Regions from separate parts of the Shewanella alkalitolerans genome, predicted to be linked through region 1. Evidence: riboswitches for the same ligand, from Rfam matches in the RefSeq annotation. Region 1 holds a riboswitch; the other holds the start of a gene.
The links. A riboswitch is a leader RNA that binds a small molecule or an ion and turns the genes downstream of it on or off. The one in region 1 is predicted to bind thiamine pyrophosphate.
Positions count from the first base shown of each region.

Region 1 (15,559 bases):
TTCGTCAACCCTGTGTACAGACGATGGATCCGGCTTAAAAAAGCTGGTGATAAAGACATTCGGTTTCCCCTTGATCTTCCTTTTCCTGGGCGTTGTAACGATTCAGCATCGGCAAGGAAGGATTGATTTGACCATTTCCACAAATGGCCTTTTTTTGCCAAAAAATGAGTCAATCCAAGTTCCTTTTGTGCGACTAACTAAAAAGCCCCAGTGTAAGTCAATAATTTGATTGAAAATAAATGTGCGAAATACAGAGTTTTCCTTGGATTTCATCAAGGATGACCGCGTAACCTTGGTGCACAGGCAAACTGAATACCACGAATTCACCGCCAATGAAAACAAAATTGCAACATATGTACACTTCTGCTCTTTCGCATTCCTATGTTCACATCCCTCTGTTCAGGACATTAGTGCTTCCATGTACTGCAACAGACGGCCAGGCGATTGATTACCATGAAGATACGGCCTTCAACTCCACCATGTAGACACGAATGCAGGCATACGCTGGACTGACAATTAACAAAATGAGCGCCGAAATCGCTCACTAATCAATCACCAACAAACCCCAACTCAAGCCCCACCTCAACCCCCAAACCGCTAGTCAAAAACAATGCCAACTCCCCCGCTTCCCATTCAAACAGAGTCAAAAAATAGATCCTTTGCTAATAAAATGACAGCGTCATTTTTACATATATAAGGAAGCGCTTAATAAATTTTAAACGATTTAATACAATCAGTTACACCACAGAGTGATACACTGAAAAGCGGCAAAACATTGACAGTTTATTTCCTAAAAAAAGCGGCGTATAGTGCGTTTCTAATTTAGTGACACTAGGGTGAAAATCATGTTCCGCTTTACAATTTATTCCATCGTGGCCTATGCTTTCTGGCTGACCTTTGTCGACGTATCCAACTATTTGGGTGCGGAGGAAGAAGATGGCTGGCTGTCGACCATCAAGAGCGAGTGGGCCAGCTTTAAAAATGATGAGCCGCCACTGAACGCTAACTATCTCAGCAGCCAGGCTTCTGATTGTCAGGCGAGCAACTCTTGTTATGAGCCGAGTGAGCCTCTGGGCGAATAAACTCAAGTTAAGAATTTAAAGCGACAAACCTAAGGTGAACAACCTCAGCCTAACACGCGCTAAGTTTGCACCTTGCCATTACATCTTGGGACGACACTTTCACCCCGCGGCGCATGCCAGAGTCACCCCAAGATGTCTGCTTTTGGATTAAAAGCCAGATTCCCAGATTCATAGCCAGATTTAAAGCCCAGTTCATAACTTCAGCCACGCACAGTTCTAAACCCTAGTTCTAAACTTTAGTTCTAAATCTAAGTTTTAAACCTTAGCTCTAAACTATAGTTTTGAATCTTAGCTCTCTCCCAGATGTAGTCTCAGGATCAACCCAGAAAAATCCCCGCCAGGGTAAAGGCGCTTACCAGGGCGAAGAAGACCCACTGAAACAGGGAGCGAAATGCGCCCTTCATCTCCGCAAAATATCCTATGTAGATCTGCCAGACCGCGAACAGCACGAAGTTCAGCGCGATAAACAGCAGCAGGCCATAGCTTTGCATGTTTGAGACCATGGAGAAGGAACAGGCCAACAGCACCAGCGCCGAGAGCACCAGAAACACCGAGATATAGTGAAACACGCAGTGCATAACAGATTTGGCGATAGGGTCGAAATCCGCCTCAAGCATAGGGGTTAAGAAACGTTTTTTCCCCAGGGTAAAATGGCCGATGCAGGTCAAGATGGCGATGATGCCGGCGATGAGAAAATAGATGTTCATCGAGTCTCCATGAAAACGGGCGAGTAAAGATCACTCCTACCTAGACCAGTCTAGTCGATTCCCTGTTTCATGCATGATCGAAAAAGAGTGCGCCAGCGCACTCTTTTGTTGAAATTTTGTCTGTGACAGAGTCGCTTACATGGTCGCCATGATCCAGTAATCCAGGCGCTCCTGCGGGTTAGCCATCAATTTCTGACAAGGGCCCTTGTAACGGTTCATCAGGCTACCCAGGTTGTGGTTGCTCGGCAGGCTGGCCTTCTGCTCGGCAACGGTTGCCGCTAGCTGCTGCTCTACCTTATTGGCGTCCTGATACTTCTTCGCCAGCGTCACGGCATCTTCGCCAGACTGCTTAAGCCTTTCGCCCACGGGCTTCATCTGCGGCGCATTCATGCCTGAAATGGTCTCTGAGGCGATTTGGTAATAGGCGGCGCACTCCAGCACCTCTTTGTTAAATGCCAATTCGGCTTCTGAGGGGGCGGCAACGGCGCTATTGGCCATGAGGGCGAATAGCGAAAGTGTAAGAGTCTTGCGCATCAATACTGTCCTTGAGCAATGAGTTTGAACCATTTCTACTTTAGATGTCACTGAATATCAAGGTTATAGCCTAAAAATTCTTGCTCCAGCTGGAAGCCGAGTGACTCATACAGGGCCTGGGCCTGATGGTTATCTTTATGGGTTTCGAGGAAGATCGAGGCGATCCCCTTGGCCTTGGCATAATCGATGGCGGTCGTCATCAATCGCCGCCCTACCCCGACACAGCGGGCATGCTGGGTGACATAGAGGTCACTCAGGATAAGGTTGGCGCGGGCATGGATAGAGCTGAAACTGGGATAGAGCTGACAAAAGCCCAGGCCATTGCCCTGGGCATCTAACATCAAGAAGATCACCGCATCCTTGCGTGCCAGTCGGGCATTGATAAACTTGTTGGCCAGGTCGATATCGCTTGCCTGACCATAGAACTGACGATATTCGTTAAACAGACCCGCGACAACGGCCGCATCTTCCAAGCTTGCCCTGCGTAATTCTCCCGACATTTATCCTCCCTGACATTTTGGTTAACTTATTGGTTTTCTAGATACTGACGCATTCGAAACTTAAGGTTTTGCTTCACGCTTGGCCACTCTGAGGCGATGATGGAGTAGACCACAGTGTCTCTTATGGTGCCGTCTTTCAAAATGCGATGGTTGCGCAGCACGCCATCTTGCTTGGCTCCCAGACGGGTGATCGCTTCACGGGAGCGCTGATTGTGCCAGTGGGTGCGAAATTCCACCGCAATCACATCTAAGGTCTCGAAGGCGTAGGTGAGCAGCAGGAGTTTACACTCGCTGTTGACCCCGGTACGTTGGGCGCTCTTGGCATACCAGGTATGGCCTATCTCTATGCGTCTGTGGGTCTGATCCCATGACATCAGGCGGGTACAGCCTACAATCTGCCCCGAGTGCCTGTCTCTGACGGCAAAGGCCAAGGCCTCGCCGCGTTGTTCGCTGGCCAGCGCCTGCTCGACATAGGTCTTCATCTCATCGGGATGGGGCGCCGAGGTGTACCAGAGGTTCCACAGCTCGCCGTCGCTGACCGCGATGGACAAGGCAGGAATATGCTCCTCCTGCAGCGGCTCTAACACCACTCGCTCACCACTTAAACAGCCTCTCAATGCGTCCTGACTCATGTTGATGCTCCAATGGGTTTGTTATAACAAAGCCATATGACCGATAGATGAAATTGCCTGTTTAGCCTGTGGCCTTGTTTACTCGCGATGACCTTTTTACAAGACTGCTTTTACAAGACCGCTTTTTTCAAGACGGTGACCAGATAGTTTCCGAGTTTGTTTACAAGCTAGATCACGAGATTGCTAATACACACGCTATCAAAATAGCCAATTTAATTAAAGTGTTATCTTGTAAAGTAATACTTCGTCGCCCTCGCCCCAGGCGATTAGCTCCTGACACTCGAAGCCGAGCTTCTCAAGCAGCGCCCGCGAGGGACCATTGCGTTCTTTCACTATCGCCAGCAGGCTGCTGAGTCTGAGCGCCTTAGCATGGGCAAGCACGGCGCGGCTGGCCTCGACCGCATAACCCTTGCCCAAAAATTCCGGCAACAGGGCATAACCAAGGTCGATACCGGGCAGCTGCTCGCGGTTCACCAGGCCAGCAACGCCCACTGGCTCGCCACTTTGCCTGAGTTCGATGCAGTACATGCCATAGCCATGTTCCTGATAGCTGTTGATCGGCCCCTCGATGAGGTGGTTTTCCGCCTGCGCCAGGGTGCGCACGCCGCGATCGCCTATGTTATCGACAAAGCCCTGACTGTTGAGCAGGGTCAGCATAAAGGGGGCGTCTTTTACTGTCATTTCACGTAAGACGAGACGCTCTGTTTCTAGGGTAAGCAATTCATTCTCCTAGGTTACTTTCGCATTGGGTGATCTCGACTATACTGTGATTGGTTCTACATAGGAAGTGGTTCTAATGACACAACACGCGCCGAAAATCAGTCAATATCATGTCATTGCGGCAGTGGTCGCCGCCGAGCTCAATCAGACACTTAGCTACTGCAAACAGATAAATCTTACCGCCAGCAATGCCCAGGCAGCCTCGGCGCGGGTGGGCAATGCGGCGCTCGGTTTCAAGGCGTTAACTGGCTTCATCGACGATCTGGCCTCCTACACCATGAAGGCGGCCACCGACATCAATCAACTGGCCCACCAGGCCAGTCGTCTCGCCACAGAGACCGCCAGGGCGGCAGTCGCACTCAATCATTTTCAGCAGGCGAAACTCAAGGCCAATGGCGCGCCCTATGGCGACACCATCAACCCGGCTGTCGCCGCCACCCAGGCCCATCACAGCAAGTTACAGCAGGAGTTTGATCGTCTCATCGACAAGATGGAAAACCAGCTGTTTGAGCTGAAACGTAACCTGCGCACCGCCAATATACTGGCCTCCATCTGCCGCATCGAGGCCTGCCGGGTCGACACCGCCAACCAGACCATATTCAACGACGTGGCCAACCGGGTGGATGATGTGGCCCAGTTGATCCGCCGCCGGGTCGACCATGCCATTACCCTTTTTGGCAACACAGCCCCCTGATCCCCCTTTTTACCGAAAAGCTAACGACAAGGAGTCGCACCATGAAGAGTGAGCTGATCATCGAAACCCCTACCCACAAATGGCTCTACTTCGGTCGCGACCCCGAAAAACCCGATAAGATCATCGACACCAACCAATACATGGTGGTGAGCAGCCATCATGCCCTGTTGATGGATCCCGGTGGCATAGAGCTGTTTGCGGCCATGCTGGCCAATATCGTCAAGCATATCCCCCTGAGCCAGCTGACCCATCTGTTTGCCTCCCACCAGGACCCGGACATCATCTCATCACTCGGCCTGTGGGATCAGACCCTGCCCAAAGCTAAACTCTACTCTCCCTGGCTATGGGAGGGGTTCATCCGCCATTTCGGCATGAATAACATCAGCTACGAGCCCATCGCCGACAACGGCGGTAGCGTGAGCCTAGATCAAGTTGAGCTGCAGTTTATTCCCGCTCACTACCTGCATGCCTCGGGTAATTTTCATGTGTATGATCCTGTGACTAAGGTCTTAATGAGCGGCGATATCGGCGCGGCGCTGGAAGATCCTCAGGCCGATATCTATGTCGATGATTTCGAGCAACACTGCGCCAAGATGGCCTACTTTCATCAGAGGTGGATGCCATCAAACCGTGCCAAGAATGATTGGATAAAGCGGGTACGCAAACTGGATATTCAATACCTCTGCCCTCAGCACGGTCGGATCTTCCGCGGTCCCCAGGTAAAGCAGTTCCTCGACTGGTTCGAGAATCTGAATGTGGGTGTTGGGGTATAGATAGGAATAGAGGTAAGAGTAAGATAAGAGTATAGAAAAGGCGTTCAGGATGGGGGCTAGCGGCAACATCTGGCTCCCCTCTTTTGACAGACAAAAAAATGCCCGCAGCAAGCGGGCAACACAATCACTTAGGGTGAAAACCTTGCATAGGTAGGATGCAGGCTCCCCTTCACTTTGCCAGTTTTTACTGCCCTGTAAACCCGACCAAAGTCGAAGCTAAAGTACCTGGCTTCACAATTTCGTTTGCTATCACCCTTATCAGAGGTAACGCACCGCCGAGTCGGCCGATTTCTGCGGCTTTAACGGCGCCTTCACCGCGGGCGTGCCCAGGTAGAGGAAGCCCACTATCTGATCTTGCTCGCCCAGACCTAAGGCCCGATGCAGATGACGATTAAAGGCCAAGGGGCCGGTACGCCAGATGCCGCCCAGTCCAAGAGCAAAGGCGGCCTGCTGCATCGCCATACAGGCGCAGCCCGCGGCGATATGTTGCTCTAGTACCGGCACCTTAGGGTGCTCGGTTACCTTGGCCACTACAGTGACCACCATGGGGGCGCGCATCGGCATGTTGGCGGCCTTAGCGACCGCTGCCTCATCGCCACCCTCTTTTTCCATCGCCTCGACAAAATGGTCAGCCAGGCGCGTTAGGCCATCGCCCTCGGCGACAATAAATTCCCACGGGGTGAGGCCTGCATGGTCCGGCACTCGCACCGCGGCGTTTAAGATCTGTGTAAGCTGCGCCGCATCGGGCGCAGGGGCGACTAGTCGGGGGCAAGACTGCCGAGTCAACAGAAGTTCGATCGCATCCACAAAGATTATCCTGTCATTAATACCGACCTCGAGGGTAGCAAATTGGCAAAAAAAATCCCACTGAAACAGTGGGATTTACACTTGATGACGCCGGGTTAAGCCTTGGGCTGATACTTGCGGGCGATCCAATAATCCAGACTGGTGTAACGTCCGCCACCGATGATCAACAAGGCAAACAGCATAAACAGATAGGTAACGGCAAACTCGATGCCGTTGTTGAGGATCACAAAGTTACCCGAGGAGGTCAGCCACTCATAATGACCATGTTCTTGTAGCAAAGATTTAGCCGCCGCGAGCTTCTCCGCCGAGGCCATCACCTGCTCGTTGGCCAGCCAGGAGCTAGGATCGGCGATGGCCAACCAGCCGTTTTTCCAATGCACGCTAAAGGCCGCCACCGCCATGGTGACCATCAAGGGAATAGAGATCAACCGGGTCGCCAAGCCCAAGATCAGCAAGAAGCCACCGACAAACTCGCTGCCGGCCGCCAGGGCCACCATCACCTCAGGCATGGGCAGACCCAAGCCCCACTCGGCATTACCAAACCAGGCCGCCGTGTCGCTAAAGTGCGACAGCTTGTTGTATCCTGCCTGCATCAGCACGGGCGCCAGATAGAGCCTAAGTGCCAAGGCGGCAACGCCGTCGAGCTGGGCGATCCCCTGGGTAAATTTAGCGTACAGTTTCTGCATAACCTCACTCTCTCATTATTTTGTCATTACCTAATAGACCCTTAGCTAATCATTTAAATTTCAGCAAAGATGAACACAGGTAAAAAAACTATGATCTCGATGAAGTGAAACAGGCGAGTTGAGACAAGCGAAACGAAACAGGCGACTTGAAATAAACGAGGAGAGAAGCGAGATAAAATTGTTGAAATGCGTTAGCCCTGACGGATTAACAGACTCGGAAACAGAATCGGACGAAAAACGGCTCGTTAACCCACCAGCACCATGAAGTCATCGAAACATTGCAGGTAGTCGCTCACGCTGTGTGGCAGGCTGACATCTGACTCGCCCTGCGTCTGCCGCACTGCATTCTCCACCGACTGCTGCACAGTCTGCTTCAATAGGCCTTCGCCTTGACTTGCCATCAGCAGTGCCCAGCAGGCAGCGAAATACCAGTAAAGCGCCAAGGCACTGGGAATGGCCGCGAGCGCCTTATCGTTGAGCTTGGGATGATCATTCAGATAGCCGAGGATCAACCGATGGCGCTGCTCACTAGAGAGTCTGTGGGTTGCCAGCATGCTGGCAAGATCCACCAAGGGGTGGGAGCTACAGGCGTATTCATAATCGATACACCAGAGCTTCCCCTGGCTTATCAAGAGATTGTGGGGGTTAAGATCCCTATGGCTATACTGTGGCGCTAACTCACAGGCATTAAGCTGCGCTAGCACGGCATCGACCCGCCTCTGGTGCGCCTTAAGCGCTTGCCATCGCGTCTTCCAAGGCTCGAGATAGGATATGGGCAGATCCGTGCTCCCTACCGCATCAAGACTGGCTTTATCTGTGCTCGCCGCATCTAGGCTTTCGGCAATCATCTCTAGCTGGCCAAAGTAGCGCTGCCACTGCTCTGTCACCGAGATAGGATTCACCGGCAACGGCAATTGAGCTAGCCCCTTGAGCAGATCGAGCAGCAACACCTCGGCATCCGGCCGGGTGACGCACTCATCCTGCAGCGGATGGGCGGGGTTGGCCGTCATCAAACGGCTCCAATCTTCGCCTGTGTCGATGAAACGGCTGAGATAGACGCTATTACCCGGCGCCACATACAAGAGCGCTGGCGCGAGGCCTTGCTCTTCTGCCAGGCGCCAGTTGGCCACCTCATGGTCGCGGGCGCTGATCTGGCTGCTGGCCTGACTGTTGACCCGCAGCACCAGCTGCTGGTTATCGCGGCTTAGATGATAGTTTTGGTTGCTCAGTCCCCGCGAGAGCACCTGTATCTGTGTGCTCTCATCCAGTGGACAGCCAAGCTCAGAGAGCTGCACCTTAACCGCCTCGGGAAGGCTGCCTATCAGGCGCGCTAGCAAGGTGCTATTCGCGCCAGCACTACCGTCAGCCGACATCAGATCACAGCCTCGACGAACAGTACGGCAAGACTCGCCTTAGTCATAGGAGTAGTCACCCTGACTTGGCTGCTGCATGCTGGTACGCCATAGGAAATAACCCCCTATCGCCATGCCCACATACAAGATGAACAGCATAGAGGTGAGCATCAGTCCCTTGTTAAGATAGAGGTAGATGGAGACAAAATCGATAACCACCCAGTAGAGCCAGTTCTCCAGTACCTTGCGCGCCACCAGATAGGTGGTCATCACCGCAAAGCAGCTGGTTGCCGCATCGAGATAGGGGTAGGATGCCTGAGTGTGGGTTGCCATCAAATGGCCGACCACCAGGGAAACCACACTGGTCGCGACAATCAGATAGAGATGCCGTCCAAGCGACCAGCTGACCACCTCGACACCATGGTCTTCACCGCCGCCATAGCGCCACAGCCAGAAGCCGTAGCCAGCCATCGCCATGTAGTAGACGTTGAGCAGCGACTCCATCAGCAGGGAGACCTCCCAAAACAGCAAGGTATAGATGGCGGTACTGACAAACGCCGCCGCCCAGCACCAGATGTTGCCGCGCATCGCCAGCGCCAGGTAGGCCAATGCCAAGACCACGGCAACGGCCTCCCAAGCCGTCATGGCGTTGGCCTGCTCGAAAGCCTGGGTCAGGGTGCTGACCAAAGCGGACCAGAAATCTATCATAGGATGAGTGTCGCTCCCGTTAACTTATTCGCCTTTTGGCCTTATTCCTGATGGGACAGGTCCAGCTCACCGCCGATAAACTTGACCACGAACACCGCCTTGCCCCACTTCTCGTGGGCGGCCTCCATCTCGGTGGCCAACATCTGCATTACCTCGCCATACTCACCACACACCTGAGTGGCCATGGCATTGGTACGGCGCTCTATGTTGGGGTAAGTGTCAACCCGTCCGATAAACCATTTGATGGGATCGATATAGTTATCCTTGAGGGGATACATGCTGATTTCAGCGGTTAATTTCATCTTAACTCCTTAAAGAGGGCGAGCCCTGCCCGCCCCTACAAAGATTAGCAATGGCAAAGTGCCAATTACATGAACTTGACGTTGACAGTGACCCCCAGCTGGCGAGGGTCGCCATAACGGATATATTGCTTATCGGCCCAGCCGTTATCCGGCTCGTTACCGAAATAGAAGCCGCGCACGCCATACTTCTCATCAAACAGGTTGCGTCCCCAAAGGTAAGCCGACCAGGTCTCTGTCTCGTAGCCGACACGGGCATTGAAGATAGTATAGGGCTCTGACTTAGAGTCGTTGCTGTCTGAGTAGTAGAACTCGCTCTTACCACTGGTAGTCAGATTGGCAAACCAGCCCAGATCGCTACGATAGGTCGCGCCCGCGCTATAGGTAAGATTAGGTGAGTGAGCCAGCTCGCGGCCAGTGAGATCCACCAACCCACCGTATTTATCCTGGTAGGCGTAATCGCCGTAGGCGGTCTCTAGCCAGCCTAGCGTGCCGTATAACTTAAGGTTATCAGTGGCATACCAGTTGGCTTCCAGCTCGGCGCCATAGTTGTGTGAGCTACCGGCATTTTCGACGTAGAGGATGAACTTCTGTGGCTCGTCAGGGTTTTGCTGTGAGGCTGAGACCTGTTGATCGCGTCTGTCCATGTAAAACAGCGAGAAGTGTGTGGTCGCGTCGCCATCTAGCCACTCTGACTTGAGGCCCAGCTCATAGTTGTACAGAGTCTCGGCCTGGAACTCCTTCTTATCGCTAAGGGAAACTGGCAGTGACATGTTAAAGCCACCCGCCTTATAGCCACGGGCGATACGGGCATAGGCCTGTTGGCCTGGACTCAGGGTCTTGCTCAGGGCAATATGACCGCCCCACATGTTCTCAGAGGGATCGAAGGCATCCTTGTCCGAGTCGCTGTAATCGCTCTCGCGGCGCTCCAGACGGGCACCCACTGACAACGCGTAGCCATTGCCTAAGTCGCTGTCTAACTGCGCGAAAACTGCCAAGTTAGTCGCTTCATATTCGGCCAGCAGTCTGTCTTCCCAGCCGTTATAGACTTCGAGTGTGTCGTTGTCTTCTGTGAGTCTCAGACCATAGACACCCACCAACCAATCGGTGCTGCCATCGAAGATACGCCCCGCCTCGGTGGAGCTCAGACGAAACTCCTGAGACAGCGTGGTTCTGTCACCCAGCTTGTTCCAGGTGTAGTCGTATTGACAAGGCTCACCCTCGCAGCTGCGGGCCGCCCAAAACTCTGGGTTCGCCCAGTCACCGTCGTAGCCGTGATGAGTATCACTCTGGGCCACTGAGCTTAGTGAGACCAGCTCGAAGCTGTCGGCGCCTGAGTAAGTCAACTTAAGCGAGCCACCCGTGGTGCGCTGCTTGTCGACACCCGGCTCATCTGTGAGGGTATCGAAACCATTGTTGTCCAATGTCCAGGCATCGTAGCCGTTGTTAAAGTCGGCGTGCATCAGGCTGAGATCGGCCACCAGATCGTCTGTGGCATACCAACGCAGCTTGATGCGGCCGGTAAATTCATCTCTGCCGTTGGTATCATCTCGGCCCAGGTAAAGGTTGTCGCGATAGCCGTTCTGTTCATGTTGCTGCAGCGATACGCGGTACAAGAGCTTGCCCGAATCACTCAATGGGCCAGAGCTGAAGCCGCTATAGGTGCGCAGGTTATCGTCACCCAGTTGCAGCTCGGCGCCATGCTCGAATACCGAGGTAGGATCGTTACTCTTAAGGTAGATGAGACCGGCTAAGGCATTGGCACCATAGCGCGTGCCCTGTGGCCCGCGAAGCACCTCGACCTGCTGCAGGTCATACATGCTGGAGATCATCCCAAGGCCCGACATGTCGATGTCGTCTATGATGTAGCCAACCGAAGAGTTAGGTGCACCCTGATACTCCTCCTGCTCGCCCACACCGCGGATCTGGAAATATTTCGCCCGCGAGCTGCCGCCAGACCAGTTGAAATTGGCAATGCCGTTGAGTACGTCTTCAAAGTGCTGGGCGCCCTCGTCCTCGATCTGCTGTTGATCTATGACGCTGATGCTAGAGGGCATCTTGTCTAGGCTAGACTGGCGAAAATCGGAGGTGACGACTATCACTTCCATCTCGTCGTTGGCTGGCGGCGTATCGCTCGCCATCAGGCTGGTATGAGTTAACGCCGCCGCAACGGCAAGGGCGATGGGTGAATAAGATTTTAATGTAAACATAGGACCTCAAATCAATATTGAGATCCGGCACTTAAGAAAGCGAGAAAGAATGCACAGACAGATTGTGTAAAATCTAGTGATGTGGCCCATTCCTACGCCGGTATTAGCCGGATCAGGTTCTAAGGGTTCGTCCTGCGGACATCTCAGTCAATCGCTAAGCTATGGCTTGGCGTTAACACCCCTTGGCGAGGCCGATTATACATGACTCATACAAAGAGTTGACATATTTAACGCAATATTTGCGCGTGATCCATAAAAAAACGCCAGCATTGCTGACGTTTTCATCAAATCATTCGCTCGACTCATTCCTGAAAGCAATTTTTAATTGGAAATGGCCTCGCGCACATAGAGTTCACAACGCACCGCGGTGGCATTTGGGGACAGCGCCGTCACCTGCATCTGCTGCTTGCCGTGCAGCTTAAGGGACTTCCAACTCACCCCCTCATCCTCTACCGTCGCGCCATTGACATCATACCAGGTGAACTTATATTGCAGGCGCTGATCCTTTGGTGACTTACTGATGATAGTGCCGCGCGCCCGCAGGAAACCCGCCTCGGCTTGGGTGGTCACCGCGCTGACATCCACGTCTGAGTGGAAGGAGCCATTATCTACCCGCACCTCACCGGTGGAGCTGGTCATGATGCCGCCGGTATGGGGCGCACAGGCGCTCAGTCCCAGCAACAAGCAGCCTAACACTAATCCTTTGTTCATCACTATTCTCCTTATGCGACACCTTAACATCTATTCAATCAGAAAATGGGCGCGGGCGGTAGCAATCAAGGCCTTTCGGTTGGTTTGCCAACAGTTGATGTTTACGTTCGCCACGCGGCGCCCCTGACGGGTGATCTTACACTCGGCGAAGCTATCTCTGTGATGGCCCGCCCTTAAGTAATCGATAGAGAAATCGACGATTTTTGGCACCTTGGTGGTCTGCATAAACACCATCAGCTGCACGATCGCCGACATCTCCATAAATCCCGCTATCACCCCGCCATGAATGGCCGGCAGGGTTGGGTTACCGATATTTTCATCTTTCTTCGGTAGCTGAAACACCAGCTCGTCGCCGAAGCGCGCCACCTGCATGCCAATAAACTTAGCATAAGGAACATGCGCCAACAGGTGACCGAAATCGTTGAGTTCTGTCGCCTTCTTAACGATATCTTTAACGTTTAATGCCTGATTGGCTTCTGGTGTGACCATGGTCATTTTCCCTCTCCCATCAGAGCCTGTCTGAAGGCGTCGCCCACCATCTCAGGGCTGATACGCATGAAAGAACCCACCGCATGGGCGATAGGATCGTCGATAGAATCCTGATAGGCGATGGCGCGGGTAAAGGCCACGCTCGAGGAGAGCTTGTAACACTCGGCGAACCCATAGACGCTCTTGTTGGGCTCGGCGGGTTTCATGTAGTCGACCCGCAGATCCAGCGTCGGCGACAACTCCAGCGACTTGTACTTATCGAAGATGTTGCAGACCACGGCTGTGCCGCAGGCGGTGTCCATCAGGGTGGTGATCACCCCGCCATGTATCACGCCTGTGTCTGGATAACCGATAAGCTCACTGCTATAGGGCAGCTCGATCAGCACATGCTGCTCGCTGGCTTCGAGCACACTGAGCCCAAGTCGGCGACACTGCACTAGCTGACCGACGAAGCGGGTCGCCAAGTCTGTCAGCGGGAAAAAATCAGGGTTTGTCTTCATTACTCTACACAGTCCAAGAATAGTCTGGGATTAACGCGACACTAGCGGCCCCAGGAAATCACCGCCTAACAGGTGCATATGGATATGGAAGACTTCCTGACCGCCATGCTTGTTGCAGTTCATGATGAGACGATACCCATCCTCTGCGATGCCGGCTTCATCGGCCAGCTTGGCCGCTACCGTCATCATACGACCCAGGGCCTTCTCATCCGATGCCTTGACATCGTTAACAGTCGGGATCAGGTGATTGGGGATGATCAGAATATGAGTTGGCGCCTTGGGCTGAATGTCACGAAAGGCGGTGACCAGTTCATCTTGGTACAGGATGTCGGCGGGAATTTCGCGTCTAATTATTCTACTGAAAATGGTCTCTTCGGCCATTGCACTATCCTCGATATGTCGTTAATCCTGTCAGTATACTCACAAATAAGCTGTTTGTGATCCATCATATAAATAAAGGAGTTAACTCAATCAGCGAGTGATGATTTTTTAGCTTAGAGAATGAAAGAGCCCACCTGAATAACCAAGTGGGCCCTATGACTAGTGGGCACTATGAAAAGTGGGCGCAATGAAAGTAGGAAGCGTGATTGGCAGCACTGCGCTGAACACGGGCGCTCACCCCATCGATGTTAGCGACTATTTAATCGAATGCTAATCTATCGCTGTTCAATTGATCTTGCTGCTTGAGCTGCTTGAGATCCTCGCGCTCCGCTTCGATCTGCAGTAATTTGGGCGCCTTGAAAGTCAGCTTTAGATAGGCATCGTGGCGGGTCTTGGCCACCTGCTCTAGCGCCACATTGGTGCCATCGTCGGTAAAGCCATACCAGCGCTTGCCGAAGCAGCTCCCCTGCAACACACATTTATAGGAGCTCATCTCACTGCCAATGAACTCTGTTGTTTGATAGCCGGTATCGACTAGCGATTGCTTAATAAAATTAAAATCTTCTTTATAGTCATCATCATACAAGCCATAATTTCTGCTTGTCATGATGACTTTTAACAGCCCATGTTGCTTGTCGGCATAGAGCACATAATCCTTGGCTAGAGACAAAGACTTAGGTAATACATGGGTTTCCACCCTGAGTTCATCTCCCTGGCGTTTGACCTCGCCATACTGGCTGACATCCTCCCCCCAATCAAGCCCAAAAGGCGCCATTCCATGTGCATAAAGCGGCGCTAACACTACTAACAATGCTAACTTCTTCATCGTACCTATTCAGCAAGTCAAAAACTTGACGAATTCTACACAAAAATGTGCTTCCTCTAAATAGCCAGAGGCAAAAATATCCCATATTTGATTAAAATATATATGATTAGTCAAAATAACCATGAAATGATAAGTTTTTAACAACAAGGGGAGAGCACAGTCAAAATGTCGTACGCACAACATTTCAGAAATAAGTCTTAAATGCGAAGCCAATTAAACTCTGATTAACTTTTGCTCACCCCATTGCATCAAGATGCACTTCTATCCACTATTTATGTAGCACTGGACTGAACGGCTAAATTATACGCACCATCCTTACTACCATAGCCAATCAATATACATGACACTTTTGATGGCCGATGCCATAGCGACTCACAGCCAATTTCGAGGTATAACTCAGTTTCGACTCAAGCAGCTCTGGCATTGATTAACTTTAACACCCCGAAACTACGCTTTACTGGCATGTAAGCTAAACAGGATAGCTATCCGACATAAGATATGAATGGGAATCCACCGTGCTCCGTCATGCCACCTATATCTCGATAGGCGGCGACAAATTCACGGTAAAACCTGTGTCCGACGCGAGTCATCGCGCGGTTGAGGATCAGTCCATCGATGAGATCAGACTCCAACCTGGGCGGCGCGTCACTCGTGCTCTGCGCTGCCAATTTACTGCCCTCGTCGACATCGGCCCCCTGACAATAAACAGGAGCCGAAAAGGCCGCTAACAGGAGCAAGCGGCCCAGGTATTTCACTGCTGAACCTCATGCAGATGAGTCTGTGCCCAGGCAATCGCCTGTCCACGACTTGAGACACCAATCTTTCTAAACACACGATAGAGATGCGTCTTGATGGTGCTCTCGCTGACAAACAACTGATTGGCGATATCCACGTTGGTGCTACCCGAGAGTAATGCCTGCAGCACCTCTCGCTCGCGAATCGTCAGGT
Region 1 covers NZ_CP080422.1:1,942,029-1,957,587, reverse strand. The annotation lists gene K0J45_RS08845 (hypothetical protein) at 1-173, opposite strand, end outside; gene K0J45_RS08840 (hypothetical protein) at 846-1,082, shown strand; gene K0J45_RS08835 (hypothetical protein) at 1,400-1,789, opposite strand; gene K0J45_RS08830 (hypothetical protein) at 1,925-2,323, opposite strand; gene K0J45_RS08825 (GNAT family N-acetyltransferase) at 2,371-2,823, opposite strand; gene K0J45_RS08820 (GNAT family N-acetyltransferase) at 2,850-3,455, opposite strand; gene K0J45_RS08815 (GNAT family N-acetyltransferase) at 3,672-4,175, opposite strand; gene K0J45_RS08810 (hypothetical protein) at 4,252-4,869, shown strand; gene K0J45_RS08805 (oxygen-binding di-iron domain-containing protein) at 4,911-5,642, shown strand; gene K0J45_RS08800 (NAD(P)H nitroreductase) at 5,901-6,449, opposite strand; gene K0J45_RS08795 (HvfX family Cu-binding RiPP maturation protein) at 6,545-7,135, opposite strand; gene K0J45_RS08790 (phosphotransferase) at 7,381-8,508, opposite strand; gene pnuC (nicotinamide riboside transporter PnuC) at 8,548-9,195, opposite strand; gene K0J45_RS08780 (hypothetical protein) at 9,237-9,497, opposite strand; gene K0J45_RS08775 (TonB-dependent receptor) at 9,563-11,704, opposite strand; TPP riboswitch at 11,777-11,897, opposite strand; gene K0J45_RS08770 (YcfL family putative periplasmic lipoprotein) at 12,026-12,415, opposite strand; gene K0J45_RS08765 (PaaI family thioesterase) at 12,446-12,910, opposite strand; gene K0J45_RS08760 (PaaI family thioesterase) at 12,907-13,404, opposite strand; gene hinT (purine nucleoside phosphoramidase) at 13,435-13,785, opposite strand; gene K0J45_RS08750 (hypothetical protein) at 14,045-14,596, opposite strand; gene K0J45_RS08745 (curli production assembly/transport protein CsgE) at 15,094-15,366, opposite strand; gene K0J45_RS08740 (LuxR C-terminal-related transcriptional regulator) at 15,363-15,559, opposite strand, start outside.

Region 2 (15,559 bases), 440 kb from region 1:
CCAAGCGCTGCGATCTTAAGCTGATCCTGGGCGCCGAGTTTCATCTCGATGAGGGGCTGTTCGTGCTGCTGGCGCCTTGCCGTTTGGCCTATGGTGAGATCAGCGCCCTGATCACCAACGCCAGGCGAAGCCAGGGCAAGGGTGAGTACCGAGTGAGCCTGGAGGCCATCTTGGCTCAGCAGGAGAGCCTGCTGCTATGGCACCCGCCCACGCTGGCGCAGTTCAGGCAGGCTGGCGAAGCAAGGAGTGGCGAGGCAAGGAGTGATGATGCAAGGAGTGGCTTGGCCGTAAACGATACGGCAGAGAGTGATACGGCAGGGAACCATGCTGCACAGAGTGATAGGCCTAATCTGTTGTCCCGTTATCGTGAGCACATAGTGAGCATCGCCTCACGGCTGGTTTTAGCCTTTCCGGATCGTCTGCATCTGCTGATGGAGCGGCTCTTGCTACCGGGAGAGGCGCTTAATCTGCAGCAGTGGCAATGGCTGAGTCAGGCTCAGAACATTCCCTGCGTGGCGGCTGGCGGCGTGCGCATGCACGAGGCGGAGCGTCAGCCGCTGCTGGATATTTTAACCTGTATCGCACATGGGCGGGATCTCGACAGCGGCGCGGCGCTATGCTCCATCAACGCCGAGGCCAGCCTCAAGCCGATTGCGGCGCAGCATAAACGTTATCCTCAGGAGTGGATCGATAACGGTCTGGCCCTGGCCCGTCGCTGCCACTTCTCTCTGGATGAGCTCAAGTATGAGTACCCAGCCGAGGTGGTGCCCGCCGGCATGCTGGCCAGTGACTATCTGGCGCAGGCGGTGCGTGAAGGCGCCAAACGCCGCTTTCCCGATGGGGTGCCCGATAGGGTGAAGGCGCAGTATGAGAAGGAGCTAGAGCTGATCGCGGCGATGGCCTATGAGTATTTCTTTCTGACCATCTATGACATCGTCTGTTTCGCCAAGTCTCAGCAGATCCTCTATCAGGGAAGGGGCTCGGCGGCTAACTCTGTGGTCTGTTATTGCCTGGGGATCACAGAGGTGGACCCCACCAAGATCAACATGTTGTTTGAACGTTTCATCTCCAAGGAGCGTAACGAGCCGCCGGATATCGACGTGGACTTCGAGCATGAGCGGCGCGAGGAGGTGATCCAGTACATCTATCGCAAATATGGCCGTGAGCGTACGGCGCTGGCCGCGGCGGTGATCTGCTATCGATTCAAGAGTGCCATGGGCGATGTAGGTAAGGCGCTGGGGATAGATGCCGAGCAGGTAGCCCTAATGATAAAGAATATCGATCGCCGGGATCCCAAACATCACTGGACGACTCAGCTTGCCGCCATGCTGCCGGAGGCTGGCCGCGGGCGCATGTTGCAGCCCTTGGTGCAGACGCTGATCGGTTTTCCCCGCCATCTGTCTCAGCACGTGGGAGGCTTTATCATCTCGGCAGGGCCCTTGTCTGAGCTGGTGCCCATTGAAAATGCGGCCATGGCGGATCGCACCGTGATCCAGTGGGATAAGGATGACTTAGAGAGCCTGGGGCTGTTAAAGGTGGATATCCTGGCCCTGGGGATGCTGACGGCGATCCGTAAGACTTTCGCCTTGCTGAGTCGCCCTGAGAAAGCCTTTTCCATGGCCGATGTGGCATGGGAGGAAGCCGAGGTCTATGGCATGTTGCAGGCGGGCGACAGCATAGGGGTGTTTCAGGTCGAGTCCCGGGCACAGAGCGCCATGCTGCCAAGGCTTAAGCCAGCCTGTTATTACGATCTGGTGGTGCAGATCGCCATCGTCAGGCCCGGGCCAATTCAGGGGGACATGGTACATCCCTATCTGAGGCGACGTGATGGCCTGGAGGCGGTGGAATATCCCAGCCCGGCGGTCGAGTCCGTGCTGTCTCGTACCATGGGGGTCCCTATCTTTCAGGAACAGGTGATCCAGCTGGCCATGGTGGCTGCAGGGTTCAGTGGCGGCGAGGCAGATCAGCTGCGCCGGGCGATGGCGAGCTGGAAGCGTACCGGTGAGCTTGAAAAGTTTGAGGCTAAACTGCTTCAGGGGATGGCGGCGCGGGGGTACAGCCAAACATTCGCCGAGCAGATCTACAGGCAGATCAAAGGCTTTGGCGAGTATGGCTTTCCCGAGTCGCATTCGGCCAGCTTTGCCCTGCTGGCCTATGTGTCGGCCTATCTTAAACATCATTATCCGGCGGCCTTCTGCTGCGCCTTGCTTAACAGCCAACCCATGGGCTTCTATAGCCCGTCGCAGCTTATTCAGGATGTGCAGCGCCACGATGTTATGGTACTGCCGGTATGTGTCAATTACAGTGAATGGGATAATAGCCTGGTGCCCCTGCAGGAGGCTGAGCAGCCTGCGATACGCCTGGGCTTTAGGCAAGTGAAGGGACTCAGGCTGGAGGAGATCAAGACCCTTGTCGCGGCGCGCCCCGAAGGCGGCTTTACCCGGGCCGAGCAGCTCTATGAGCTAGGTTTATCTCAGGGCTGTCTGACCTTGCTGGCCAGCGCCGATGCCCTGTTGACGCTGGCCGGGCATAGGTATCAGGCGCGCTGGCAACTCAGTGCCTATCAGCCGAGCCTTCCGCTGTTCGATGACTTGCCTGCTGTCGCCAGTGATGTGGTGTTGGCGCCCCCAAGTGAGATGGCTGCCATGCAGAGCGACTATCGCCATCTGGGGCTCAGCCTGGGGCGCCATGTGATGGCTCAGCTTAGAGGGCTGGCGCCATTTGTGGGCTGTCGCCGCGCCAGTGAGTTAGCCGATTGTCGTCATGGGCAGCTTGTGCATGTGGCGGGCGTGGTGGTGGGGCGTCAGCGTCCCGGTACCGCCTCTGGGGTTACCTTCGTGACCTTAGAAGATGAGACGGGCAACATCAATGTGATCGTCTGGAGTGCCACAGCCAGGGCGCAGCGTCAGCCATTTTTAACATCAAAAATTTTAAAGGTAACTGGGATGCTAGAGACTCAGTCTGGCGTATCACATATCATCGCGGGCAGGCTGGACGATCTATCGGCTTTGGTGAATAATTTTGAATCGAGCTCGCGGGACTTTCGTTAGTGGTCGCGTGTTAATGATGCCATCCTGGCGAGCCACAACAGGCTTACTCGGGTTGTTCCTGTCATTGTCCTCGTTCTAGCCCTTTGAGGTATACTCATCGCCTTTGGTTCAACGATAGGCGTGAGTTTAGGCTCCAAATACCAGCAAAATGACCGGGAGAGAAAGGGTGAAGTTTGTCTTGTTAACGCACGAGCGGGAGTACGATCGTCCCAGCAACACTGGCCAGCTGGCGTTAGCTGCATTTCCTGAGCTGTGTCGCCGTGTGCCCTGGTCACGGATCGCGCCCGATGAGGCGTTGAAGCAGGCCTGTGAATCGGGTGAAGCTCTGCTGCTCTTTCCAAAGGAGCGCGACACAGACGAAACCGACTCAGGTTCGAGAATGGGCTCGAGCGTGAATCAGGTTAGCACGCCCGAGCAACTCCTAGCCAAAATAGATGAAGAGCAGGGCATGCGTCAGGTGATCATTCTCGATGCCACCTGGCAGGAGGCTAGAAAGATGATGCGTCAGAGCCCCTATCTGCAAGCGGCGAAGAGGTTGACGCTGCAGGAAAGCGAACCGTCACGCTATCGCCTAAGGCGGAATCAGTTATCTCAAGGTCTGTGCACCATAGAGTGCATCATTAGCCTGATGCACAGTTTAGGGATGAGCCAGGAGGCACAGCAGCTTGATGAGGCGTTTGATCTCTTTATGTTAGATCACCGTCAGGTAGACGCATAGGAAGTGGCTGAGGGCGCCGGCGAGCACAAACAGATGCCAGATGGCGTGATTATAGGGAATGCGTTTACCCACATAGAAGATCACCCCGGTGCTGTAGAAGATCCCGCCCGCCAGCAGTAGCTGAAAGCCCAGTAGCGTCATGGCTGCAAGCAGCTGCTTCATCACTATGACACACAACCAGCCCATCACCAGATAAAGCACTAGGCTAAAGATCTTGAAGCGGTGAATAAACAGTGTCTTAAACAGGATCCCGCCTAGGGCCAGACTCCAGATGGCGATGAGAATGGCATCGGCCTCGACACTGTCGAGCAGGATCTGCATCAGCGGCGTGTAGGTGCCGGCGATCAACAGATAGATGGCGCAGTGATCGGCTATCTTGAGTTTATGCTTTAACTTAGGTGCCGAGACGCTGTGATAGAGCGTTGAGCAGAGAAACAGGAGTATGATGCTCAAACAATAGAGTGCCAATCCGCCCAGTTGAAGATCGGTGAGCCTGTCCCATCCCTTATGCAGTGAAAACGCTAGCGCCAGAATACCTGCAATCACACCCAGGCCATGGCTGAGGGCGTTTGCCAGCTCTTCTGCGCGGCTATAGGGAGCGGCCGTAGCAGCAAAGCTGGGCTGACTATTCAGGCCGATCTCTTGGGGCTGTATGGTTTGTGGCGGCAGGGACTGTGGTGGCATTAGACTCTCTAAAACTGGTTAGACCTCGTTAATGGTGAGTCTAACAGCATGCTGGTGCAAAAGAAACAGTTAAGCGTACATGTGTACGCCTAATTCGGATTTTGTCATGTTAGTGATTGAATTTATTGCTTTTTAAATTTCAGACTGTCCACTATCTATCCTTGATTGAACTAATAGCATCTCTTCTTCTCTAAAATGCTAAGTTTCCTAAGGAAAGGATGAGTTGCTATTGCGAGTGCACCCTAAGGATAGCCAATCTTCCTGGCTTGACCTCAATCTTAATCTAAACCTAAACCTTAATGCTGATATTGATATCGAGCAGTTAGTCTTCTGCCATCTAGCAAGTGAGCCATTAGCGGGTAAGCAAGCCGACCAAGGCGCTCATGCAGAGGAGCTTTTGGTTAAGGAGCTTTCGCTTGAGGAACTTTCGCTTAAGGAACTTGTTCCTAACGCACCTTTTGAAGGCCCACTTTCTATCGCTATAGCTGCAAGGATTGGCTGGAAAGATCTGTCACTCTTCTTGGTCGTCTTGCTGGCACATCTTGCATTGCTGGCTTTCTTGAGTTGGCAGTTTAAGGGGCCATATCTGGCTCAGGAATCAATTAAGCAAGACAAGAAGGCCATCAGCGCCTATATGCTGACTCAGGCAGAGTTTGACGCCATGAAGGCCAAATCTCGCCCTGCTGAGGTACCAGTAAACGCGCCAAAGCAAGATACGCTTAATCAAAGGGCTGAAGTGACAGAGGACAATCCGGCGCCGATTTTCGCTCAGCAAAGTGCCGCTCCGATTAAGCCGAGTCCAGAGAAGGAGGCGTCAGCGACTCAAGTTACTCGTTTCCAGCCTAATGTTACCCAAGCAAGTGTTGAGCCCTCCGTTGTTCCAGCAGTTGATCCCTCCGAGTTTAACATCGCGCCTAAAATCGAAGTGCACGCTGACACTCAGAAAAAGAATGAAGCATTCTCTTTCAAGGCTGCGAAAGGTCTTAATCTGGAGAGGGGAGCAGCAGACTCGGGAGCGGTAAGCGCTGCAACTGGCGATTATATGGCAAGATACAGACAGGCACAGCTGGACAAGCTAGTCGAGCACGCCGCCGACAAGGCCACCCAGAAAAAGTCGATGAGCGAGATGGATGGCGAGATGAGGGTGTTAGCCTTGCCTAAGGAGAACGAGTATGAGACGGCAATCACCTTAGACAGCAAGGTGGATCCCAATCGCATCGTCAAGATAGGGGATACCTGTTATCGGGTCGTGAGTGTGGCGACAGCAATTAACCCCCATGGGGAAAACTTAGGCTTCCCCTTTAAGTGTGGTGGCGACAAGGTGAAACAGGCGATTAAAGACTCTCTCGATAAGCATCTGAGTATGATGGGCGTGAAGGTTAAAGATAAAAATTAGCGTGATATATTTTCATTTAAATAATATTTTTCGCCTTATGTGTTGTTCAAGTTTTTGATTTTACTTGGTTGTTATGCACTGTTAATTTGATGCCAGCATTCATTTAAAGGGGCTTGCCACCCTCAATCTCTTAGGTCTATACTGAGCCCCTCTTGTCGGAGTGCCATTAGGCTGAGACCGTTTATTCGGGATCCGTTGAACCTGATCAGGTTAGTCCCTGCGAAGGAAACAAGCATAATATGACCTTAGTGTCCCGCCGTTTTTTATCGGCCAATAGGATTAAAATCGCCGCAAATTTGGCGAGCGCAATCCCAGTGACACCCAGCATATTTTTGAATCAGGCCATTTGGCCTGACTCAATGCCCTCAACGCCAAACTTCTCCAGACAAGCAACTTCATCTAACCCTATAGTGAGATTGCTTATGTCAACACGTCGTGAAATGCGAGCAGAGGCCCAGGCCTTTATCGATAACCTCAAACCCCTACAACACCCTAATTCGCAAAAATTTTACCTAAGCGGCAGCAGGCCAGATCTCAAGGTCGCGATGCGGCAGATCTTTCAGTCAGACACCCTGATTGGCGGCACGGCTGAGGCGCCTGTCTATGAGAAGAATCCCCCCATCACAGTCTATGACTGCGCCGGGCCCTATTCAGATCCCGAGGCTGATATCGATGTGCGTCGTGGTCTTGTTAAGCTGCGCAGCGAGTGGATCGCCGAGCGCGGCGATACCCAAGAACTCGAGCAGGTAAGCTCAGGTTTTACCCAGCAGCGTCTGGCCGATGAGGGGCTAGATCATCTGAGGTTTGAGCAGCTGCCCAAGCCAAGACGCGCCCTTGAAGGCAAGGTGGTGACTCAGATGCACTACGCCAGACGCGGCATCATCAGCCCCGAGATGGAGTATGTGGCCCTGCGTGAGAACATGGCACGCGAGACAGTGACCGACGAGGTGCTAAATCAGCGCGCGCCGGGTGAGAGTTTCGGCGCCAAGCTAGGTAAGCCGATCACGCCAGAGTTTGTGCGTCAGGAGTTGGCGGCAGGCCGGGCAATCTTACCGCTTAACATCAACCACCCTGAGGCTGAACCTATGATCATCGGCCGTAATTTCCTGGTGAAGGTCAACGCCAACATAGGTAACTCGGCGGTTACCTCCTCTATCGAAGAGGAGGTGGAGAAGCTGGTGTGGGCCACCCGTTGGGGCGCGGATACCGTGATGGACCTTTCGACCGGTCGCTATATCCATGAGACCCGCGAGTGGATCATCCGTAACTCGCCAGTGCCCATCGGGACTGTGCCCATCTATCAGGCGCTGGAGAAGGTCAATGGCGTCGCCGAAGATCTCACCTGGGAGATCTTCAGAGATACCCTGATCGAGCAGGCGGAGCAGGGGGTGGATTATTTTACCATTCACGCCGGTGTGCTCCTGCGCTATGTGCCCATGACGGCCAAGCGCCTCACAGGCATAGTCTCTCGTGGCGGTTCCATCATGGCCAAGTGGTGCCTCTCTCACCACAAGGAAAACTTCCTCTATGAACACTTCGATGAGATCTGTCAGCTGTGCGCCGCCTACGATGTCTCCCTCTCGTTGGGTGATGGCATGCGACCAGGCTCCATCGCCGATGCTAACGACGAGGCGCAGTTTGCCGAGTTGGAAACCTTAGGCGAGCTGGTTAAGAAGGCCTGGCAGTATGACGTGCAGACCATCATCGAAGGGCCGGGTCATATCCCGATGCAGCTTATCAAGGAGAACATGGATAAGCAGCTCGAGCTGTGTGACGAGGCGCCGTTTTATACCCTAGGCCCTCAGACCACCGACATTGCTCCAGGTTATGATCACTTCACCTCAGGCATAGGGGCGGCGATGATCGCCTGGTATGGCTGCGCCATGCTCTGCTACGTGACGCCCAAGGAGCATCTTGGTCTGCCAAACAAGGAAGATGTTAAGCAGGGGCTGATCGCCTATAAGATTGCCGCCCATGCCGGCGATGTAGCCAAGGGGCATCCTGGCGCGCAGATCCGCGACAACGCCTTGTCTAAGGCGAGGTTCGAGTTCCGCTGGGAAGATCAATACAACCTGGGGCTGGATCCCGATACCGCCAGGGCGTATCACGACGAATCACTTCCGCAGGAGTCGGCCAAGGTAGCCCATTTCTGCTCCATGTGCGGTCCCAAGTTCTGCTCGATGAAGATCACCCAAGAAGTGCGCGAATACGCCGCGGCCCAAGCGATTGAGGTGAGGGAGATTGAGGTTGAGCAGATTGACGTTACTGCTAGCGCGCCAAAGGCAGAGATCCAGCAAGGGATGGCGCAGATGTCGGCGCAGTTTAAGCAAAGTGGCAGCGAGCTCTATCACAGCGCGGTGAAGCAAAGCCCTGGCGTTGAAAGCGCCTCTCTTGAAAGTACCACTTTTGAAAGTACTGCTCTTGAAATTACGGCTCTCGAAAAAGCAGAAGAGGTGTAGCCATGTCCGCTAAAAAACCTATCGTCTGGACCATTGCCGGTTCAGACAGCGGGGGCGGTGCTGGCATTCAGGCAGATCTTGCGACTATGGCGGATCTGGACTGCCATGGTTGCAGCGTGATCACCTGCGTTACCGCGCAAAACTCGGTGGCGGTTAACGGTGTCGAGCCTGTGAGCAAGGGTATCTTGCTCGCTCAGCTCGATACCCTGCTGGCAGATCTGCCGCCAAGGGCGATCAAGATAGGGCTGCTTGCCAATCAGCGTCAGATTAACCTTGTCGCCGATTGGCTGGCGACCCATATGGCGCCACTGAAAACGGATGATGGCCAGCCTATCCCGATTATTCTGGATCCCGTGATGGTAGCGTCCTGCGGCGATGCCTTGACTGGCGAATCTGCTGTTCAGGCCTCCGCTCAGCCCAAAACTAAGCTCAAAACTGAGCTCAAAACTGAGCCCAAGCACCTTGCCGGGTTGGATTTCAGTCCCTTCGCTAAGCTGCTTACCCTTGTGACACCAAACGCCAGCGAGTTTGGCAAGTTAGTGGGCGAAGAGGCGAAAACAAACAATGAGATGCTAGCTCAGGCAAGCGCACTCTCAAGGCGCTTAGCCTGTAATCTGCTGATCACAGGCGGTGACAAGGGCGCGCTCTGGCATAGCGATAAGGCGGAAGATCTCTTTATCTGTAATGCGGTGGCGCATACCTCGCCGCTGCACCAGCACACTAGCTTTCGCCTGAGCGGCGAGCGGGTCGATAACCCCAATCATCACGGTAGCGGCTGTACCCTGTCCTCGGCGATCGCCAGCTTTCTGGCCCAGGGCCTGGTGCTCCACGACGCCATCTTGCTCGCTAAAACCTATGTAGGCCAAGGCATAGTGTCGGCCAAAGCCTTGGGCGCCGGCGCCGGGCCTTTAGCCCGCTGCGGTTGGCCTTCTGGCCTGGTATTGCTTCCCCGTATCACAGAGGTGGCTGGCATCACTTCGTTTAGCTCTTCAGATCGCGCTTCAGATGGCCCCTCGACGCTGAGTTTTCCAAGGCCTAGTTTCCCGGGGCTTAGTTTTCCAAGGCTTAAACGTCCCATCGGGGTGTATCCCGTGGTGGATAATGTGAATACTTTAGAGCAGGTACTGGCCGCCGGTGCAAGCACGGCGCAGCTGAGGATCAAGCTTGAGGATGATGGCCAAAGAGGTCGCAAAGGAGAAGACAGCAAACAAAGAAAGTGCAAACAAGAAGAGAGCCAAGGTGCCGCCGTGTTAGATGCACAGATCCAAGCGGCTATCGCGCTGGGGCGCAAATACGATGCTCAGGTGTTTATCAACGATCACTGGCAGCTGGCGTTAAAGCATGGCGCCTTTGGCATCCATCTGGGGCAGGAAGATCTTTTTGAGGCGGATCTCGATAGGATCGCCGAGGCGGGGATCGCCCTAGGTGTCTCCAGTCATGGCGTGTTCGAGTTGGCGCTGGCCAGTCAGCTTAATCCTTCCTATCTGGCGCTGGGGCATATCTTCCCCACACCGACGAAATCTATGCCTTCCAATCCTCAGGGGTTGAGTATGCTCGCTCGTATGGTCGCGCTTTGGACGCCCGATTGCCCCAGAGTGGCCATCGGCGGTATAGATGCTTCGCGTTTAGAGCAGGTTAAAGCAACAAACGTTGAGGCGGTGGCCGTGGTGCGCGCGATAACTCAGGCGGATTCGCCGGGCGAGGCCTATAAACAGCTGGCCAGGATGTGGGAGAAAGCCTATGTCCCTCAATGATAGTGCGTTTATTCAGTATTCACGGCAGATCATGTTGCCCGAGGTCGGCGAACTGGGCCAGCAAAGGCTGATGGAAGCAAGTGTTGCCATCGTGGGGCTTGGCGGCTTGGGTCAGCTCTGCGCCCAGTATCTGAGCGCGGCGGGGATCGGCCGCATGACTCTGATCGATGATGACAAGGTGGAGCTGAGTAACCTGCCCAGGCAGCTGCTGTTTTCCCATGACGATTGCGGCCAGTATAAGGTCGAACTCGCCAGAGACAGGCTGGTAGAAAAAGGCTCGGCTCAAAACAGCCCACTCTCAGCACAAGTGCAGATATCGGCCAAGGTTGTCCGTCTGGATGGCGATAACGCCGAGTCTCTGCTCTCAGGTGTGGATCTGGTGCTCGATTGCAGCGACAACTTCGCCACGCGCCAGCATATCAATGCCGCCTGTGTGGCGCTGAGCACGCCTAACGTGGTGGCGGCAGCGGCCCACTTTGCCGGTCAGTTGATGGCGTTCGATCTGAGTAAATCTCCAGACAGCGGCTGTTATCACTGTCTGTTTCCGGCAGAGCTAAGGGTGAGCGAGAGCTGCAGCACTATCGGCATACTTGGGCCCATGGTGGGCACCATGGCCTCTATGCAGGCGCTGCTGGCGATAAAGTTATTTTTGGGATTACCGGGTCTAGGCTTGCTGCATAGGTTCGATGGATTAACTGGCGAGATGCGAAAGTTCACGCTGCGCCGGGATCCCAAGTGCTCGGTCTGTGCGGCAATTAAAGAATTGAATGAAGAGGTTTATGCGACACATGACGAGACTACCTGTTCATCGGCCTTAGGAGAGATAGATGAGTGAGATCAGCTTAAGTTTGAATGGTCAGATAATACAGGTGCCAGATAACGCGAGTCTGCAGTCCATGTTGGAGAGCCAGCAGATAGCCCTGGATAGTGTGGCGCTGGTGCGGGCAGGCGAGGTGGTCCCCAAGTCACAGTGGGCGTTGACCCTGTGTGAAGCGGGCGATGTGATTGAACTCTTTGGCGTAGTGGCAGGAGGTTAATATGTTAACGATAGGCGATAATCGGTTCTCTTCACGCTTATTTACCGGCACGGGAAAGTTTGCCAGTGCCGATCAGATGTTGGCGGCCTTGGCGGCCAGCGGTTCACAGTTGGTGACACTGGCGATGAAGCGGCTCGATCTTAAGGCGGGTTTCGATGATATTCTGGCGCCCATACGTCAGAGCGGCGTTAAGCTGCTGCCCAACACCTCGGGGGCGCGCAATGCCAAGGAGGCGATCTTCGTCGCCGAGCTAGCTCGTGAGGTGCTGGGTACCTCCTGGGTAAAACTTGAGATCCACCCCGATCCTAAGTATTTGATGCCAGATCCCATCGAGACCTTTAACGCCGCCAAGGTGCTGTGTGAGCGCGGCTTTACCGTATTGCCCTATGTGCATGCCGATCCTGTGCTCTGCCGTAATCTTGAGTCTGTGGGCTGCGCGGCCGTGATGCCTCTGGGTAGCCCAATAGGCTCAAATCGCGGACTGGAGACGGCTGCATTTTTGAAGATCATCATAGAGCAGGCCAAGGTGCCCGTGGTGGTCGATGCCGGGATCGGCTCACCCTCTCAGGCGATGGCGGCGATGGAGATGGGCGCGAGCGCCGTACTAGTGAACACGGCAATTGCCGCCAGCCGCGATCCGGTGAAGATGGCGCTCTGCTTTGCCGATGCAGTCGCCACTGGGCGTAAGGCCTATGAGGCGGGCCTGGCCCAGGTTCACCAGAGGGCGATTGGCACCAGTCCCCAGCAGGCGCTCACCGCCTTCTTATCGGAGTAACCCAATGAGTTTCTTCGATACCTTGAGTGGACTCTCTCGCGAGCAGTTGCGTATGGCGCTCTATTCCACCACGGCGGCCCAGGTAGAAGCGGCGATCGAGGGTGAGCAGGGCAACTTGGATCATCTGTTAGCCCTGCTGTCGCCGGCCGCCGAGGAGTACCTAGAGCCGATGGCGCAACGTGCTGCCGCCTTAACCCGGCAGCGATTTGGTCACAACATCGGCCTCTATCTGCCGCTCTATCTCTCAAATCTCTGCGCCAACGAGTGTGACTACTGTGGTTTCACCATGAGCAACAAGCTTAAGCGCAAGGTGCTTAGCCATGATGAACTGGCGGCGGAGATGGCGGTGATCAAGCCTCAGGGATTTGATTCCATCTTGTTGGTCTCCGGCGAGCATGAAACCAAGGTCGGCATAGATTACTTTGCCGATATCTTACCCTTGGTGAAGGCGGAATTTAGCCATGTGGCCATGGAGGTGCAGCCGCTGAGCCGTGAACACTATGGGATTTTGGTGGAGAAGGGGCTGGATGCCGTGATGCTCTATCAGGAAACCTACGATCCTGAGACCTATCGCAGACATCACCTGAGGGGCAATAAGCAGGACTATGGCTATCGTCTCGAATCGCCGGAGCGGATCGCCCAGGCGGGCGTAGATAAGATAGGCCTAGGTGTGTTACTGGGTCTCGATGATTGGCGCATGGACGCGCTCTTGATGGGCTATCACCTGGATTATCTCGAGCGCCGCTTCTGGCGCAGTCGTTACAGCATATCCCTGCCTAGGCTCAGACCCTGCGTCGGCGGTATCACGCCCAAGGTGCAGTTGACCGACAAAGGTTTAGTACAACTTATCTGCGCCTTTCGTCTCTTCAACGAGCAGCTTGAGATCAGCCTCTCGACCCGAGAGACGCCTAGTTTGAGAGATAACCTGATAGGGCTCGGCATCACCCAGATGAGCGCCGGTAGTCGCACCGAACCGGGTGGCTATGTCAATCCGGCCGCTCAGCTAGATCAGTTTGAGATCAGCGATGAACGTAGCGCCGCCGAGGTTGCCAGTGTCCTTCGAAGCCGTGGCTTTACCCCTGTGTGGAAAGACTGGGAGGCTGGCTGGATAGGCGCAGGCTAACCAATTCAAGATGTTAGCCGAGCCCTCTGTAATGCTGTACTTTGCTTGGCCTTTGATTAATAATTAGCCATAACTGTGACTCATGAAAAAGGGCCATCAATTATGGAAATACCATCGAGCTTTTCTTCCGGTCTGGCCGGCTTGCAGAGCGCTCAGTCTGGCCTGACTCAGGCTACTGTGGATGTCGCCAAACCCAGCCAACCTCAGGTGAGTGAAGCTGGCGGCACAGAGACGACCAATCCGGTCAACGCCACAGATAAAACTGAGGCCCTGGTCTCGGCGATAGAATCGAAAAACCAAGGGGAAGCCGCGGTTGAAGTATTAGAGACCGCTAACGAGACCCTAGGTACAGTGATAGATATCAAGGTGTAGGCCATGGCCGGCGCCATGACTACGCCCCCCTTAACGGCAATGCGCCTTAGCGCATTGCCGTCTTCTTCTGCTTCAACGTCTTCAATTTCCTCATCCTCTACAGCTTCTTTATCTTCTTCAAATAGAGCTTCAAGTTCTGTAAGTGCTGTTTCAAGTTCCATAAGCTCCGCTTCAACGCCAGCAGTCACTCAACAAGCGTCGCATGCCAGCCTAAAGGCCAACACGGCGGTTTCTTCGACGCCTTCGGGTGCAACCAGTGTACTTACCTCTGGTCACTTAAGTTCTGGCCTGTTAACACAAAGCGGCTCAAGTATAAGCCAGCCTATCTTCAATAGCAGTTCGTCGACTCAAGGGGGGTATAGCCTCTCCAGCGGGCCGCTCGGAGTCGGCGGCCTACTCAACCAAACGGCGAGCTCTGGTTTTAGCAGTGGCTTGAGCAAAGGCATGGGCAATGGCGGCGGGGCCGATGTCGCTCCTGCACTACCGGGCACTGGAGGCGGCGTAATACCTGACTTTGGTTTAACTCCCGGTCTAGCGCCTGATACAAGTCGTCATGAAGGACAAAGTCCGAGTACAGCAGGCGGACAAGGCGGCGTTGACGTTAGTCGCGGCAGTTCAATTGAGGGTGAAAAGCCGGTAGTCGATATCTTTGGTGGGGCCAAGGAAACCCGCGGCGAGGCATACAACCCCTTCGCGGATAAGCAAGATCGAAAGGACGCACCAGGTGATGAGAGCCACTCACAAGATCCTGAACTTGCCCGTCAGGAAGCTGAGCTGAAAGAGCTGTCCAGACGTGACGCCGAGGTGAGAGCCCATGAGCAGGCCCACGCCAGCGTTGGCGGCACCTTCGCCCGCAGCCCAAGTTTTAAGTATGAACAGGGTAGCGATGGCAGGCGTTATGCGGTTGATGGCGAGGTGGCGATCGATATCTCCTCTGTGCCTGGAGATCCCCTGGCTACCCTGAACAAGATGAAGCAGGTCTACGCGGCGGCGATGGCGCCCGCGACCCCTTCGATGGCAGATATCCGGGTGGCCAGCGAAGCCCTGCGTAAGATGAATACGGCCAAGGCCGAGCTGGCTAAGACGCGTCAGCAAAGCGCTATCACCCCAGAGCAGATGAAGCCGCTTATCGATGCCGGTAAGAGTGAGCAGCAGCGTCAGCTGCCAGAGCCAGTGACGCCAAAGGTGAGCGGTAGCGTGGATGAAAAGGGCAAGATCTCTGCGGCCAGAATCGATTCCCCCTCACCGCTGGATGATGATAGAAGCCCTTCACAATCGATAGAGCGGATCAGTCGCCAGCTCCTGGCCGCCAATGGTCTTCTGTTTAGCGCTGAAGCCCTGTCGATGCGCTACCAAGCGGGAGAGTCTGACGCTTCTTCAGCATCTTCCTCGTCCTTCGCCTTCTCCCTCTAAGACTGAATGATTCTTAAGGATCAACTGCTCGAGCAGCTGTGAGGCGGGTCCTTGCTTATCGCGGTTGGGGATAACCAGGCTGAGCGGCACCTGACGGTGACTCGAGCCCTTGAGCGTCAAGCGGGTGAGGCGACCTTCCTTGATAGCATCGCAGATCAGATGACTGGGGATCCAGCAAAAGCCCAGCCCCTTGGACAGAACCACCAGGGCCTCATGGAAATTGGCTACCGTCCAGCGCCGCTCCGCCTTGAGCCAACCCAGCTCGCCGCGGGCGATCTGGCCCGTATCTTTGATCACTATCTGTAGCTGCTCAGCTAGCGTCTGATCGTCCAGCGGTAACTCCATGCTCGCCAGGGGATGAGAGGGGTGACAGACCAGGTGAAAATCGACGTTACATAGGGGCTGAGCCAGATGACCCTTTGGCGGCGCGCCGCCTATGATGGCGAGATCCACGGCTTCCGACTCTACCAGTTCTGCACTGCCGCTGATCACCGAATCTAAGATGGTGATCCGGGTGCCGCGCCCCTGAGGCTCAAACTCGGCCAGGGCGTCGATGAGATGCTCCATGGGATAGATCATCTCGCGGGAGATCAATAGGCTCGGCTCCCAGCCTTTCTCCAGATTGCTGGCTAACTGCTCCAACTCACTCACCGAGCGGGTGATGTGGCGAGAGCGTCGCAGTAGCACCTCGCCGCTCTCGGTAAGGTAAGCCTTGCGTCCTCTGACTTCCAGCAGGGCGACCCCCAACTGGGTCTGCAGTTTGGCCACCGCATGGTTA
Region 2 covers NZ_CP080422.1:2,384,633-2,400,191, reverse strand. The annotation lists gene K0J45_RS10750 (error-prone DNA polymerase) at 1-3,050, shown strand, start outside; gene K0J45_RS10745 (DTW domain-containing protein) at 3,217-3,768, shown strand; gene trhA (PAQR family membrane homeostasis protein TrhA) at 3,742-4,452, opposite strand; gene K0J45_RS10735 (hypothetical protein) at 4,676-5,848, shown strand; TPP riboswitch at 5,995-6,093, shown strand; gene thiC (phosphomethylpyrimidine synthase ThiC) at 6,271-8,307, shown strand; gene K0J45_RS10725 (bifunctional hydroxymethylpyrimidine kinase/phosphomethylpyrimidine kinase) at 8,310-10,061, shown strand; gene K0J45_RS10720 (HesA/MoeB/ThiF family protein) at 10,048-10,896, shown strand; gene thiS (sulfur carrier protein ThiS) at 10,889-11,098, shown strand; gene K0J45_RS10710 (thiazole synthase) at 11,100-11,873, shown strand; gene thiH (2-iminoacetate synthase ThiH) at 11,878-12,996, shown strand; gene K0J45_RS10700 (hypothetical protein) at 13,099-13,368, shown strand; gene K0J45_RS10695 (putative metalloprotease CJM1_0395 family protein) at 13,801-14,781, shown strand; gene K0J45_RS10690 (LysR family transcriptional regulator) at 14,746-15,559, opposite strand, start outside.
Region 2: another riboswitch for thiamine pyrophosphate. It lies ahead of thiC (phosphomethylpyrimidine synthase ThiC); the one in region 1 lies ahead of K0J45_RS08775 (TonB-dependent receptor).